2 regions of the Streptomyces sp. NPDC034111 genome follow, and region 2 is predicted to be linked to the other one. Evidence: riboswitches for the same ligand, from Rfam matches in the RefSeq annotation. Region 2 holds a riboswitch; the other holds the start of a gene.
The links. A riboswitch is a leader RNA that binds a small molecule or an ion and turns the genes downstream of it on or off. The one in region 2 is predicted to bind glycine.
Positions count from the first base shown of each region.

Region 1: another riboswitch for glycine. It lies ahead of gcvT (glycine cleavage system aminomethyltransferase GcvT); the one in region 2 lies ahead of gcvP (aminomethyl-transferring glycine dehydrogenase).

Region 1 is NZ_JBVIST010000024.1:271-7,314, reverse strand. It holds gene ACZ55A_RS33500 (ABC transporter substrate-binding protein) at 1-1,011, opposite strand, end outside; gene ACZ55A_RS33495 (ABC transporter permease) at 1,100-2,098, opposite strand; gene ACZ55A_RS33490 (enhanced serine sensitivity protein SseB C-terminal domain-containing protein) at 2,531-3,331, opposite strand; gene ACZ55A_RS33485 (enhanced serine sensitivity protein SseB) at 3,392-4,198, opposite strand; gene ACZ55A_RS33480 (AAA family ATPase) at 4,358-5,086, opposite strand; glycine riboswitch at 5,299-5,394, shown strand; glycine riboswitch at 5,395-5,512, shown strand; gene gcvT (glycine cleavage system aminomethyltransferase GcvT) at 5,546-6,673, shown strand; gene gcvH (glycine cleavage system protein GcvH) at 6,803-7,044, shown strand, end outside.
Region 2 is NZ_JBVIST010000016.1:170,011-177,054, reverse strand. It holds gene ACZ55A_RS28665 (DNA polymerase IV) at 1-1,143, shown strand, start outside; gene ACZ55A_RS28660 (PRC-barrel domain-containing protein) at 1,032-1,436, opposite strand; glycine riboswitch at 1,551-1,648, shown strand; gene gcvP (aminomethyl-transferring glycine dehydrogenase) at 1,836-4,721, shown strand; gene ACZ55A_RS28650 (DUF5999 family protein) at 4,824-5,018, opposite strand; gene ACZ55A_RS28645 (hypothetical protein) at 5,358-5,945, opposite strand; gene ACZ55A_RS28640 (glutamate-cysteine ligase family protein) at 6,513-7,044, shown strand, end outside.

The sequences.
Region 1 (7,044 bases), on a different contig from region 2:
CGGCTTCGCCTTGGTGTTGATCGCCGTGTAGACCAGGCGCTGACCGAGCGCGTTGTCGGTGTTGGCCTTCGCCTTGGAGTCGGTCAGCAGCTGGGCCTGGGTCTGGCCGTCCACACCGCGTCCGGCCAGGTCGACCAGGGTGTTGCCGGACTGGAGGTCCTTGTCGATGGTCGACTGGGCGACCTTCAGCTTGAGGACGATCTTCTCCGGCAGCTGCTTGCGCAGCGGGTCGGTCTTCGCGGACCACTGGGGGTTACGGACGAGGGTGAGCTGCTTGCCCTCCTCGTAGCTCTGGAACTTGTACGAGCCGGTGGAGAGCACGGACTTGGTGTAGTCCGCGCCCTTGTCCTTGGCCTGCGGGACCGGGGCCGTCTGCGGGGCGCTGACCAGGTAGTCGAACTCGGCGAACGGCTTCTTCAGGTGGAAGACGATCGTCTGGTCGTCCGGCGTCTCGATGGACTTCAGGCCGGCCTTGCTCTTGTCCTTGTACGGACCCTTGTAGCCGCCGTCGTTGTCCTTGAGGAACTGCTGGAAGTAGTTCGGGCCGAGCGAGAGCGTGTCACGCGCGAAGTTGGAGCGCTCGACGGCGTACTTGACGTCCTGCGAGGTCACGGTGGAGCCGTCGTCGTACTTGACGCCCTTGCGGAGCTTGTACGTCCAGGTCTTGCCGCCGTCGCTGGGCTTGCCCATCGACTCGGCGAGGTCCGGGACCAGCTCGTTGCCCTTGGTGCCGGGGCCCGGCTTGAAGGTGGTCAGCGGGCGCGCGTAGAGCCGGCTGAAGTTGTAGATGAAGGCGTAGTAGGTGTTGCCCGGGTCGAACGACTCGGGGGCGTCGCTGATCGCGTAGGTGACCGTGCCGCCCTTCTCGTCCGAGGCGTTGACGATGCCCTTGGTGGCGGCGTTGGCCTCCGACGAACCGTCCGAGGAGCCCTTGCCTCCGCTGCAGCCGGCCAGCAAAAGGCCCGCACTGGTGATGGCCGCTATCGCCGCGACCGGAACTGACCTTCGCATGATGGTCGGTGTCCCCTTCGTTCAGTCGAGAAACGTCGAAACTTCAAAAACGCAGATGAGGCGTCTGGTCGGATATCCGGCGGGGCCGTCAGCGGCTGCGCGGGTCCAGCGCGTCCCTCAGACCGTCACCGAGCAGGTTGAAGGCGAGCACGGTGACGAAGATCGCAAGGCCGGGGACGATCATGTACTGCGGATCGACCTCGTAGTACTTGACCGCCTGGTTGAGCATGCCGCCCCAGGACGCCTGGGGCGGCTGGATACCGACGCCAAGGAAGCTCAGCGCCGCCTCGAAGAGGATGTTGGAGGGGATCAGCAGCGTCGAGTAGACGATGATCGGCCCCACCAGGTTGGGCAGCAGCTCGCGGAAGAGGATGAACGGCCCGCGCGCACCCATGCCGCGGGCGGCGTCCACGAATTCCCTCTCCCGCAGCGACAGCGTCTGGGCGCGCACGATCCGGCCCATGTACGGCCAGTTGAAGAAGCCGATCACGAAGATCAGCACCGAGATGTGCAGCGGCAGGCCCTCCAGGCCGAAGGCGCCGCCCTGGAGCGAGGCGGAGATCGCGATGGCGAACAGCAGCAGCGGGAAGGCCAGGAAGACGTCCATCATCCGGCTGATGAAGGCGTCCACCCGTCCGCGGTAGAAGCCGGCGACCACCCCGAGGACGGTGCCGATAGCGACCGACAGCAGCGTCGCGCCGAACGCCACGATCAGCGACACCCAGGAGCCCTCCAGAATCCGGGCGAGCAGATCGCGGCCGAACTTGGGGTCCACACCGAGCGGGTGGTCCCCGCTCATGCCGCCCAAGTCCCCCTTGGGAAGCGTGGTGTTGGGGTCGATCAGCGACTGGTTGGGGCTGTTCGGGTCCAGGCCCAGCAGGGCCTGGAGGGGGCGGGAGAGTGCGGCGATGACGATGAGCAGGATGACAACGATGGCACCCGCCACCGCGACCTTGTCCCGCCGGAAGCGCAGCCATGCGATCTGACCGAGCGAGCGCCCCTCGATGCGCTTGCCCTCCACGCCTTTCAGCACCGCTTCCGGCTGCGCCTCGGCAGCCGCCCCGGTGGTCTCGATCGGTGTGGTCACGGTGCCTTTGACCCCTCTCGGCCGACGGTGGCCGGCCACTTGCCCGCCGCGGTAGCGGCCTGATTCACATCACTGGTGCAATGGAGCAATGGTGCAATTCGGTGCAAGTCCGGTGGGCGTCGCGGAAGGTGGTCTTGCGGAAATCTGAAAGTTCACGCGAAGCCGTGCGGGATGACGCTCGATGACGCTCGTACAAAGGACCGAGGCCCTGTTGTTTCCGGAGTCTTCATCCCCTTCGCGATCAGTCACCAGCCCTGACCGGGAAAGGATGCGTAACTGTGATGTGCTCCACGGCATTCCGTTATACGGACAGACGTGCGGGCTGAGCGGGGCGTGAGGCCGCGGGAGTACGCCTCAACCGCGGGGAATACAGGGCGAATTCGCCCCAGGGGCGACACCGGAGCGACACGCTCCGGTGGGCGGGACAGGCTGTCAGTAGGCCCTTGGGTAGCCGTAGCCGTACGAGGGCGCGGGGGCGGGCTGCCCCGGCGGCTGGGCGTAGCCGTCACGGTCGAAGAACGGGCGCGCCGAAGCCCGCATCCACATCCCGACCGGGTCGTACTCGTCGTTCAGCGCGACCGTGGAGACCGGCAGGCCGTCCGGAACCGCGCCGATCGACTGCTGGATCATCAACCGGGCGGAATCCACCGCTTGTTGGCCGGTGTCGTACAGATCCAGCCCGATCGCCAGATACGGGGCGCCGAGGGCGGGCTGCACCCAGGCCCGGCGCAAGGACCGGACGGCGGGCGTGCGGTGGGCGTTCTGCGCGAGCAGGGCGTAGAACTGCGGGATGTCGATGACCGGTTCGGAGATCCGCAGCGGCCCGGCGGGCAGCCGGTCGAGACCGCCGGCGATCCGGCGCAGATCGAGCCAGGGGATGCCGACCCCGCCGCCGGGAGAGTGCGGATTGAGCCATAGCCCCCAGCGGTCGGGGAAGAGTGAACCGGCGATCTCCAGGCCGCTGACGACCTCGTGGTCGCGGTTCCAGCCGGAGGCGGCGAGTTCGGGCGCGGAGGTCACACACGGCGCATAGCCGAGGCCGTCGACCTCCATGTTTCCGTACTGCGCCTCGGGCGAACCGGCCCGGCCGTGCCAGAGCAGCATCCATACCTGGCCCGCGGCGAGCGCATGCAGCAGCGCCTCATAGGCGTCGTACCGGCCGGGCGAGACCTGCTGCAGCAACTGCTCCAGCTGTCCGGCCGCCGCCGGCCCCTGATGCGCACCCGCGCTCACGTGTCCGTCCCTTCTCTCGGCAGGGCACGTGTGGGTGCGCCCGCGCGTCATCCAACCAGCTTACGAGTGGTCCCGAGAGTAGAAGGGCCGTACGCGCTCCAGCAGCCAGTCGGCGACCGGGTCGCCGAGGGCGAGATCGAGCATCACCAGCTGCACCGGCCAGGGCACCGGTACCGCGCCGAGCGCACGTCCGAGGGCCGTGAGCACCGTCGCGCGGGCGCTGCCGTCGTGCAGCGCGGCGGGTGCCGCGGCGACCTGAACACCGACGAACAGCGCGGGCGTGTCGCCCTCGACACTAGCCAGGGCACGCCGGGCACTCAGGACAATTCCGGCACCGGAGAACTCCAGTCCGGCTGCGGCCAGGAAGTCCACCGGCTCGTCCTGCCAGTCCGGTTCGAAGAGCCGCACCCGTCCGCCGCTCGGCAGTCCGGTGGATTCCTGAGGTCCTGGACGTCCCTCCCGGCACAATTCGGCCACCGCGGGCGGCGGAAGCGGTACGCCGACCGTGCCGTCCGGGTTGACCGCGATCCCGATCGTCGGCGGCAGTCCGCGGGCGAACTCCCGGGCCGGGGCCACGGTGAAGGACATATGCGAGCCGACGACCCGCAGAAACTCCTGCTCGGAGCTGTAGACGGGGACATAGGCCGCACCGCCGATCTCGACGGTGGGCAGATCCAGGCCGCGGGCACCGAGGCCCGCGCTCTCCGGGCCGCCGCCGTTGGGCAGCGGCACCCACAGCCGGCTGCGGCCCAGCACCTCGACGATCCGGCCGCCGGCGCCCGGGTGCCCGACCGACGCGGCCAGCACCTCTTCGAGCTCGTTCGCCGGCCATGCCAGTTGCGGAATCCCCTGCTCCGGAAAGTTCATCTGCATCCACCCGTTCCAAACCGCGCTACCTGGCCAAAGACCCTAGACGAGAAGGTCCGGGGCGGACCGTACGGGGCCGGGTCCGCGAGGTGGCCGGAAATGGCGGTCCGCTCAGCGGTCCACCCAGTGGTCCACTCGGTCCACTCAGTGGGGTTCCGCTCAGTGGAAGCTGAGCGTCTCCAGGGCGCTCGCCGACCGGCGGTCGAGAAGTACCGCCGAGCCGAACCCCTTCGGCAGCGCGGCCGACTCCGCCGCGCCGACCAGCCGTCCCACCGCCCTCAGGTGCCGGCCGAAGGCGTACCCCGACACCCCGCGGCCACGCGCCTCCTGCCCGGAGCGCGCCACCTCCGGCGGAACATCGAGCAGCAGCAGATGCAGCCCGCGGCCACGGCGCCCGGCCGACCACGCGATCCAGCGGCGCACCCACGACAGCGACCCGCAGTCGTGCACCACCACGCTGTCGCCGGAGCGCAGCGCCCTGCCCAGCGCCAGATAGTGCGCGGCCCGTACCAGCGGGCGGTACAGGCCGTACGGCAGCCGGCGCAGCCTGCCGCGCTCCCAGTGCTCACGTACGTCCTGCGAATCGATCCGGTGCACCACGGCGCCGCGACCGTCCAGCGGCGGCACCACCCGGTGCATCAGGGTGCTCTTGCCGCTGCCCGGCAGACCGGAGACCACGACCAGGTCACCGGCCGGGAACCGCAGCTCGGCGGTGCTCCCGGCGCGCCCCTCGCCGCGCAGGTCCACGACCCGGTCGCTGCGCCCGGGCCGTACGACGGAGTGCCGCCGCCGGCCGGTCCGGCGCACGGCGGGGGCCGCCACCGGCGCGGTGTCCGGCGGTACGGCCCCTGATGTGGCCGCGAATGCCGCGTCCCTGTGCACCGTGATCGCCTCCCCGTCCATTCCGGTCCGGCCTGAGTCCGTCCCTTACCCGCAGAGTGTCAAGAAAAGGTAATGCTCATCAAGGTGCATCCCGATCCGCCCACGTCGGGAACGGGACGGCGACCGGGACTCCTCCCCCGGGCGATCCCGTGCAATGATGTGGCCGCCACGTGCACATCCCGTTTCACCCGTGCACCGCCAACTCCATACCGGCCGCTTGAATCCGCGCGGGAGAGTCCCCGGCCGCCACGGCGGGGCGCCGAAGGAGCAAGTCCTCCCTTGAATCTCTCAGGCCCCTATACCGCGCGGGCGAGGCAGATCTGAAAAGCGAGCCACTGCCCGGCTGAAGGGGCGGCTCCACCCAAGGTGCAAACCGGGTCCGTTCGCGGGATCCCGGTGAACCTCTCAGGTTCCGATGACAGATGGGGAGAACGTCTTGTCACCCATGCCTGGGAGCCCAGAACCATGACTGATGCCCCCCGCCGCACCGCGCTGGATGCCACCCATCGCGCGCTCGGCGCCACCATGACCGACTTCGCCGGCTGGGACATGCCGCTGCGCTACAGCAGCGAGCGCGACGAACATGTCGCCGTCCGCACCCGCGCCGGCCTCTTCGACCTCTCCCACATGGGCGAGATCACCGTCACCGGCCCGCAGGCCGGCGCTCTCCTCGACTACGCGCTGGTCGGCAACATCGGCGCCCTCAAGACCGGCCGCGCCCGCTACACCATGATCTGTGAGGCCGAGGGCGGCATCCTCGACGACCTGATCGTCTACCGCCTCGCCGACGAGGAGTACATGGTCGTCGCCAACGCCTCCAACGCCCAGGTGGTGCTGGACGCGCTGACCTCCCGCGCGGGCGGCTTCGACGCCGCGATCCGCGACGACCGGGACGCCTACGCGCTGATCGCGGTGCAGGGCCCGGAGTCCCCCGGCATCCTCAAGAAGGTGACGGACGCCGACCTGGACGGTCTGAAGTACTACGCGGGCCTGCCGGGCACGGTCGCCGGTGTCCAGGCGCTGATCGCCCGTACGGGGTACACCGGCGAGGACGGCTTCGAGCTGTTCGTCCGGCCGGCGGACGCGGTCGCCCTCTGGGAGGCGCTGACCGAGGCCGGCAAGGACGCCGGTCTGGTCCCCTGCGGCCTGTCCTGCCGCGACACGCTGCGCCTGGAGGCGGGCATGCCGCTGTACGGGCATGAGCTGACCACCGCGACCACGCCGTTCGACGCGGGCCTGGGCCGGGTGGTGAAGTTCGAGAAGACCACCAACAACGGTGCCTTCGTGGGCCGCGACGCGCTGACGGCGGCCGCCGAGCGCGCCGAGACCAGCCCGCCGCGCAAGCTGGTCGGTCTGATCGCCGAGGGCCGCCGGGTGCCGCGCGCCGGCTACTCCGTCGTCACCGCCGACGGCACGGTCATCGGCGAGGTCACCTCCGGGGCCCCCTCCCCCACGCTCGGCAAGCCGATCGCCATCGCCTACGTCGATGCGGCCTACGCCACACCGGGCACCGAGGGTGTCTGCGTGGACATCCGTGGAAGCCATGAGCCGTACGAGGTCGTCGCCCTGCCCTTCTACAAGCGGCAGAAGTAACGGTTCCCGCACGGCGGACCGGGCAGCGGCGCGCCCCCGCGCGTCTCACTGTGCAAGACGCTCCCCCGGACTTCGTCCGGGAGGTGCCCCCATTCACGATCACACCCTCGCGTACAGGAGAATCGAGCCATGAGCAACCCCCAGCAGCTGCGCTACAGCAAGGAGCACGAGTGGCTGTCGGGCGCCGAGGACGGCGTCTCGACGGTCGGCATCACCGAGCACGCGGCCAACGCGCTCGGCGACGTGGTGTACGTGGACCTTCCTGAGGTCGGCTCGACGATCACGGCGGGCGAGACCTGCGGTGAGCTGGAGTCGACCAAGTCGGTCAGCGACCTCTACGCGCCCGTGGACGGCGAGATCATCGAGATCAA
Region 2 (7,044 bases):
CTGGAGGCGGGCGGGGTGCCGACGGAGACGGAAGCCGTACGGGCCGTGGGGGAGCAGCTGCGGCGCGACATCCGGTCGCAAACGGGCCTGACGGGTTCGGTGGGACTGGCCGGCGCCAAGATGCTCGCGAAGATCGCCTCGGAGGCGGCCAAGCCGAACGGCCTGGTGGTGATCGAGCCGGGCACCGAGCGAGAGCTGCTGGGGCCGATGCCGGTACGGACACTGCCCGGGGTGGGCCCCGCGACGGCCGAGACGCTGCGCCGGGCCGGGATCCACACCGTCGCGGAGACCGCGGAGGCCGGTGAGGCGGAGCTGGTGCGGCTGCTGGGCAAGGCTCATGGCGCGGGGCTGTATGCGATGGCGCTGGGCCAGGACGACCGTCCCGTGGTGGCCGAGCGGGATGCCAAGTCCATCTCGGTGGAGGACACCTTCGAGGTCGATCTGACCGACCGGACGCGGGTGCGCACCGAGGTGCTGCGGCTGGCCGACCGCTGCGTCCACCGGCTGCGCGAGGCGGGGCGCTCAGGGCGCACGGTGGTCATCAAGGTCCGCAACTACGACTTCTCGACGCTGACCCGCTCCGACACGCTGCGCGGGCCCACCGACGATCCCGCGGTCATCCGGGAGGCCGCGGTCCGCCTGCTGGATCTGGTGGACACCACAGGCGGCGTGCGGCTGCTGGGCGTGGGCATCAGCGGGCTGGCCGACTTCACCCAGGAGGATCTCTTCGCGCAGCTGGCGACGGAGCGGGAGGCCGAGGAGCTGGCGAAGGCCGCACCGGAGCCCGCCGGGGAGGACGCCGGCGGCGGTGAGCGCGAGGAGGAGCGGCCGCGGCGCTGGCACCCGGGGCTCGACGTGGTGCACGACGAGTACGGCGCCGGCTGGGTGCAGGGGAGCGGGGTGGGCAGAGTGACCGTACGCTTCGAGACGCCGTGGTCCGCACCGGGGAGGGTGCGGACCTTTGCCGTCGAGGACCCGGCGCTGCGGCCGGGTGAACCACTGCCGCTGGTGGGCGGAGGGCCGGAAGGCGCTCAGTCGTCCGAGCCGGCGATCTTGCCGAAGTCCTTGTCGTCGGCGCCGCCCGAGTTGCCGGAGGACACCGAGCCGGTGTCCGGTTCCGGCGAGGAGATATCCAGCCGGTAGTGGTGGTAGAGCTGAAGCTCCTGCTCGGGGGAGAGATGGCGGCCCACGCCGAAGTCAGGGGCGTCCTTGATCAGCTTGCGGTCGTAGGGGATGTGCAGGCCCTCACCGACCATTTTGCTGGGCTCCAGGGGAACGAACGCATCCCGGCCGAAGAGTCCGGTGCGTACGGCCGCCCACTCCGGTTCCCCCGTGGCGTCGTCGAGGTAGACCTCGTCGATCGTGCCTATTTTCGCGCCGTTACGGTCGAACGCTTTGCGGCCGATCAGGCTCCGGGGATCGATATCGGTTTGCACGGCCCCTCCAATTGGTCGCAACTGCCCTGTGACAACTACCAAACGGCACATTTCATGCCCTGGCCACTCGAAGGATCCTGCGAGTGGTGCGCTGGTAGGCTGGCCAATGGCCGCAGACCCCATGCGGGAGAGTCCTTTGTCGTTCGCGACCAGGGCGCCGAAGGAGCAAATCCTCCCCGGAATCTCTCAGGCACACGTACCGCATGGACGAGGTCACTCTGGAAAGCAGGGCGGGCCACGGAAGGCACAGCACCGGGACCCCTCCTCACCGACGGTGAAAGCCGGTCCGCCTTGTGCGGCCCGGTGAAGCTCTCAGGTTGAGATGACAGAGGGGGAGGCCGTCCGGGCACCCGCGCCGTGGTGCCCCTCGTAGGTCGTACGACCAGGAGGCCCCCGCAGATGACCACCAATCGCATCTCCTTGACCGAGCTTGAACGCGGCATCCCCTTCGAGCACCGGCACATCGGCCCCGACCACGAGGCGCAGGCCAAGATGCTCGCGCACGTCGGTTTCGGGTCGCTGGACGAGCTCACCGCCACCGCGGTCCCCGACGTGATCAAGAGCGCGGAGGCGCTCGGCCTGCCGCAGGCGCGTACCGAGGCCGAGGTCCTCCAGGAGCTGCACGGCCTGGCGGAGCGCAACCAGGTGCTGTCGTCCATGATCGGCCTGGGCTACTACGGCACGTTCACCCCGCCGGTGATCCTGCGCAACGTCATGGAGAACCCGGCCTGGTACACCGCGTACACCCCCTACCAGCCGGAGATCTCGCAGGGCCGCCTGGAGGCGCTGCTGAACTTCCAGACGGTGGTGGCCGACCTCACCGGCCTGCCGACCTCCGGCGCCTCCCTGCTGGACGAGGGCACCGCCGCCGCCGAGGCGATGTCGCTGGCCCGCCGGGTCGGCAAGGTCAAGCAGGGCGTCTTCCTGGTCGACGCCGACTGTCTGCCGCAGACCATCGCCGTGATCGAGACCCGCGCCGAGCCGACCGGCGTCGAGGTCGTCGTCGCGGACCTGTCCGACGGCATCCCCGCCGAGATCGCCGAGCGTGGCGTCTTCGGCGTGCTGCTCCAGTACCCTGGCGCCTCCGGCGCGGTGCGCGACCCGCGTGCCGTCATCGAGCAGGCCCATGAGCTGGGCGCGATCGTCACCGTGGCCGCCGATCTGCTCGCCCTGACGCTGCTGACCTCGCCCGGCGAGCTCGGCGCGGACATCGCCGTCGGCACCACCCAGCGCTTCGGCGTCCCGATGGGCTTCGGCGGACCGCACGCCGGCTTCATGGCCGTACGCGAGCAGTTCGCCCGCAGCCTGCCCGGCCGCCTGGTGGGCGTCTCCGTCGACGCCGACGGCAACAAGGCCTACCGTCTCGCGCTCCAGACCCGTGAGCAGCACATCCGCCGTGAGAAGGCCACCAGCAACATCTGCACCGCGCAGGTGCTGCTCGCCGTCATGGCCGGCATGTACGCCGTCTACCACGGTCCCGAGGGCCTGCGGACCATCGCCCGGCGCACCCACCGCTACGCCACGGTGCTCGCCGAGGGCCTGCGGGCCGGCGGCGTGGAGATCGTCCACGACGCGTACTTCGACACCCTGACCGCCCGGGTGCCCGGCCGGGCCGCCGAGGTCGTCGCCGCCGCCCGCGAGGCCGGTATCAACCTCCGGCAGGTCGACGCCGACCTGGTCGGCATCGCCTGCGACGAGACCACCGGACGCGCGCAGCTGGCCGGCGTCTGGAGCGCCTTCGGCGTGCAGGGCGATGTCGAGCAGCTGGACGCGACCGCCGCCGACACGCTGCCGCAGACGCTGCTGCGCAGCGACGACTACCTCGCCCACCCGGTCTTCCACCAGTACCGCTCCGAGACCGCGATGCTGCGCTACCTGCGCACCCTCGCGGACAAGGACTACGCACTGGACCGGGGCATGATCCCGCTCGGCTCCTGCACCATGAAGCTGAACGCCACCACCGAGATGGAGCCGGTCACCTGGCCCGCGTTCGGCCAGCTGCACCCCTTCGCACCGGCCGACCAGGCCGAGGGCTACCTCACGCTGATCCAGGAGCTGGAGGAGCGGCTGGCCACCGTCACCGGCTACGACAAGGTCTCCATCCAGCCGAACGCCGGATCGCAGGGCGAGCTGGCCGGTCTGCTGGCCGTCCGCGCCTACCACCGCGCCAACGGTGACGAGCAGCGCACCGTCTGCCTGATCCCCTCTTCGGCGCACGGCACCAACGCCGCCAGCGCCGTGATGGCCGGGATGAAGGTCGTCGTCGTCAAGACCGGCGAGGACGGCGAGGTCGACGCCGACGATCTGCACGCCAAGATCGAGAAGCACCGTGACGAGCTCGCGGTCCTGATGGTCACCTACCCGTCCACGCACGGCGTGTTCGAGGAGCACATCACCCAGATCTGCGCCGCGGTGCACGAGGCCGGCGGCCAGGTCTACGTGGACGGCGCCAACCTCAACGCGCTGGTCGGCCTCGCCGAGCCCGGCAAGTTCGGCGGCGATGTCTCGCACCTGAACCTGCACAAGACCTTCTGCATCCCGCACGGCGGCGGCGGCCCCGGTGTCGGCCCGGTCGGCGTACGCGCCCACCTGGCGCCGTACCTGCCCAACCACCCGTTGCAGCCCGCAGCGGGCCCCGAGACGGGCGTCGGACCGATCTCCGCGGCTCCGTGGGGCTCGGCCGGCATCCTGCCGATCTCCTGGGCGTACGTCCGCCTCATGGGCGGGGAAGGCCTCAAGCGCGCCACCCAGGTGGCGGTACTGAGCGCCAACTACATCGCCAAGCGCCTGGAACCGCACTACCCCGTGCTCTACACCGGCCCCGGCGGCCTGGTCGCGCACGAGTGCATCATCGACGTCCGGCCGCTGACCAAGGCGACCGGCGTGAGCATCGACGATGTCGCCAAGCGGCTCATCGACTACGGCTTCCACGCGCCGACGATGTCCTTCCCGGTGGCCGGCACGCTGATGATCGAGCCGACCGAGAGTGAGGACCTGGACGAGCTGGACCGGTTCTGCGACGCGATGATCGCCATCCGCGCGGAGATCGAGAAGGTCGGCTCGGGGGAGTGGGACAAGGACGACAACCCGCTGCGCAACGCCCCGCACACCGCGGCGTCGCTCGGCGGCGACTGGACCCACCCCTACAGCCGGGAGGAGGCCGTCTTCCCGGCCGGTGTCGAGGCGGCGGAGAAGTACTGGCCGCCGGTGCGCCGGATCGACGGCGCCTTCGGTGACCGTAACCTCGTCTGCTCCTGCCCGCCGCTGGACGAGTACGACAACTGAGCAGCACTGACCCGTCCGGGCACCATTGACCCGTCCGGGCAACATCAAGGGCCCTCGGCAGATCTGCCGGGGGCCCTGTGGTACGTGCCGGACGCTCGCGGATCAGGCCGCTGCGGTGGCCCGGGTCCGGTGCGGGGCGATGACCTGCCCGTCCGGCAGCAGCTCACCGGTGTCCTCGAAGAGCAGGACGCCGTTGCAGAGCAGGCTCCAGCCCTGCTCCGGGTGGTGCGCCACAAGGTGTGCAGCCTCCCGGTCGGTGGAGTCTGCTGACGGGCAGGGCGGTTGGTGCTGACACATGGAAGTTGTCTTTCGCTGCGGTGTGGTGAACGTCGTGCGGCTCGACGAGGTGGTCATGGCCGCTCCCCCGTTTCATCGGTCGGTTCCAGTGTTGCCCTACGGACGGGATTCCGCAGGGATTTCGCAGCAGCGGTACTCACTCGATATCGACGCGTCACCCGTGCGGGCGGTTGCTTCCAATTGCACTCCTTCCCAAAGGGGTTGGGAGTGGTATCCGCGGGCTAGGCCGGGCGGGTGAGGGCGGCAGAGCGCCCCGCGGCCGGAAGGGGCCGCGGGGCACGCTCTTGCGGGCCGGGATGCGCCGTGCGGGCGTACGGGGTATGCCGCCGGCGCGCCGGGTCAGGCCGGTTCGCGCAGCAGTGGGGCGGGGGAGAGGCGCAGGGTGAGCCGGGGGAGCAGGTCGGCGACGCGGTGCGGGCGGTGGGCGGCGATCCCCGGCGGGGCGGGCGCCAGCGGCACCAGCAGATCACCGGGCGCGGGCATCCCCTCGGCGCCGTCGGCGTCGAGGTCGTGATGCAGCCAGAGGGTGAGCATGTACAGCTCGGGCACGGACAGCAGCCGCGGCTGACAGGGCACGCTCAGCGCCTCGGCCTGTGCCAGCGCCTGCTCGGTCGAGGCGACGTAGGGGCCGCCGCAGAAGCGGGCGAAGGTCCAGCCGTCCGCGGTGAGCATCGCCTCGGCGGTCGCCACCGCCCGCTCCCCGCCGCGGACCAGAAAGCTCCAGCCGGCCAGCCGGGTCTGCGGGGTGCCACCGGCCCTGCTGATGTCGTCCCACACGTGGAAGGGCAGCGGGTGGTCGGGGCTGAGCGGGCCCTGATGGGCGCGCAGCGCGGGGACGGGGGCCTCACGGACGGCGGTCGGCGAGCCGAGGGCGGTCAGAACGCTGCGCAGGGCGGGCGCAGGGGTGGGGGAGACATGCAGCGGCATGGTGGGTCGCCTCTCACTTCGGAGACACGGTGGAGCGTGGCAGGTGCAAACGACGCTGTTTGCGGGCGGGGCCAGAGCGTGGCCGGCGGGGGGCGGCGGCCCGGCGCGGGTCAGGGCTTGCCCCCAGCACCGGTGAGATCACCGCGGCACTGGGCGCCAACTCTCTGCCTCGTCACCGGAGTTTATACGACGTATGTTCTGAAAGTGTTTCGGCTACCTGTCTTGCGGATTTCCGGCAAGGCGGAATCCAGACCCGTGCCCGAGGTGTTTTCCGCCGCTTTGTGCAGCGCTTTCGTCTTGCCACCTCGTAATGTCTTGCCGGTGCGGTAGGCCAGATCTCGCCGGTGTTTCTCACGAGTGAAATGCGGACGGCGATCGCCGCTCAGATATGCCCACGGCAGATGCCGGACGCTGCACCACTTCGAGCCTATCGGTACCGGCACGCCCCTGAGGCGTTATCGATCAGATTGCCGGGGCATCATCGACCGTAGCGCGAGCCCCGGCGTGCCGGGGACGGCCCCAAACAGCCCGTGGTCGCGGGCCGTTCACTCGAGGAGGGACCCTTCGATGGGGGAGAAGGTCGCCGCGGACGGGATCGACCTGGCGGACCGGGAGCGTTATCGAAGAAAGCTCCACGAGTGTCTTGAGAGCCTTCAGCGGCTGCTGACGGAGAAGCGGTTCGACCGGCCACGGAATCTCATGGGCCTGGAGATCGAACTCAATCTGGCCGGCGCCGACGGGCTGCCCCGCATGATGAACTCACAGGTTCTCGAGCGCATCGCCAGCCGCGATTTCCAGACCGAACTCGCCCAGTGCAATCTGGAAGTCAACATCCTGCCGCACCGATTGTCCGGACGCGTCCTCGACCAGCTCGCCGAGGAGCTTCGTACCGGACTCGGCTATGCCGAAAGGAAAGCCCGCGAGGTCGCCGCGCGGATCGTCATGATCGGCATTCTGCCGACCCTGCACGCCACCGATCTCACCGCCGCCAGCCTCTCCGAGAACGACCGCTATGTGCTGCTCAACGACCAGATGCGGGCGGCCCGGGGTGAGGACTTCGCACTCGACATCCAGGGCGTCGAGCACCTGATCTCCCGCT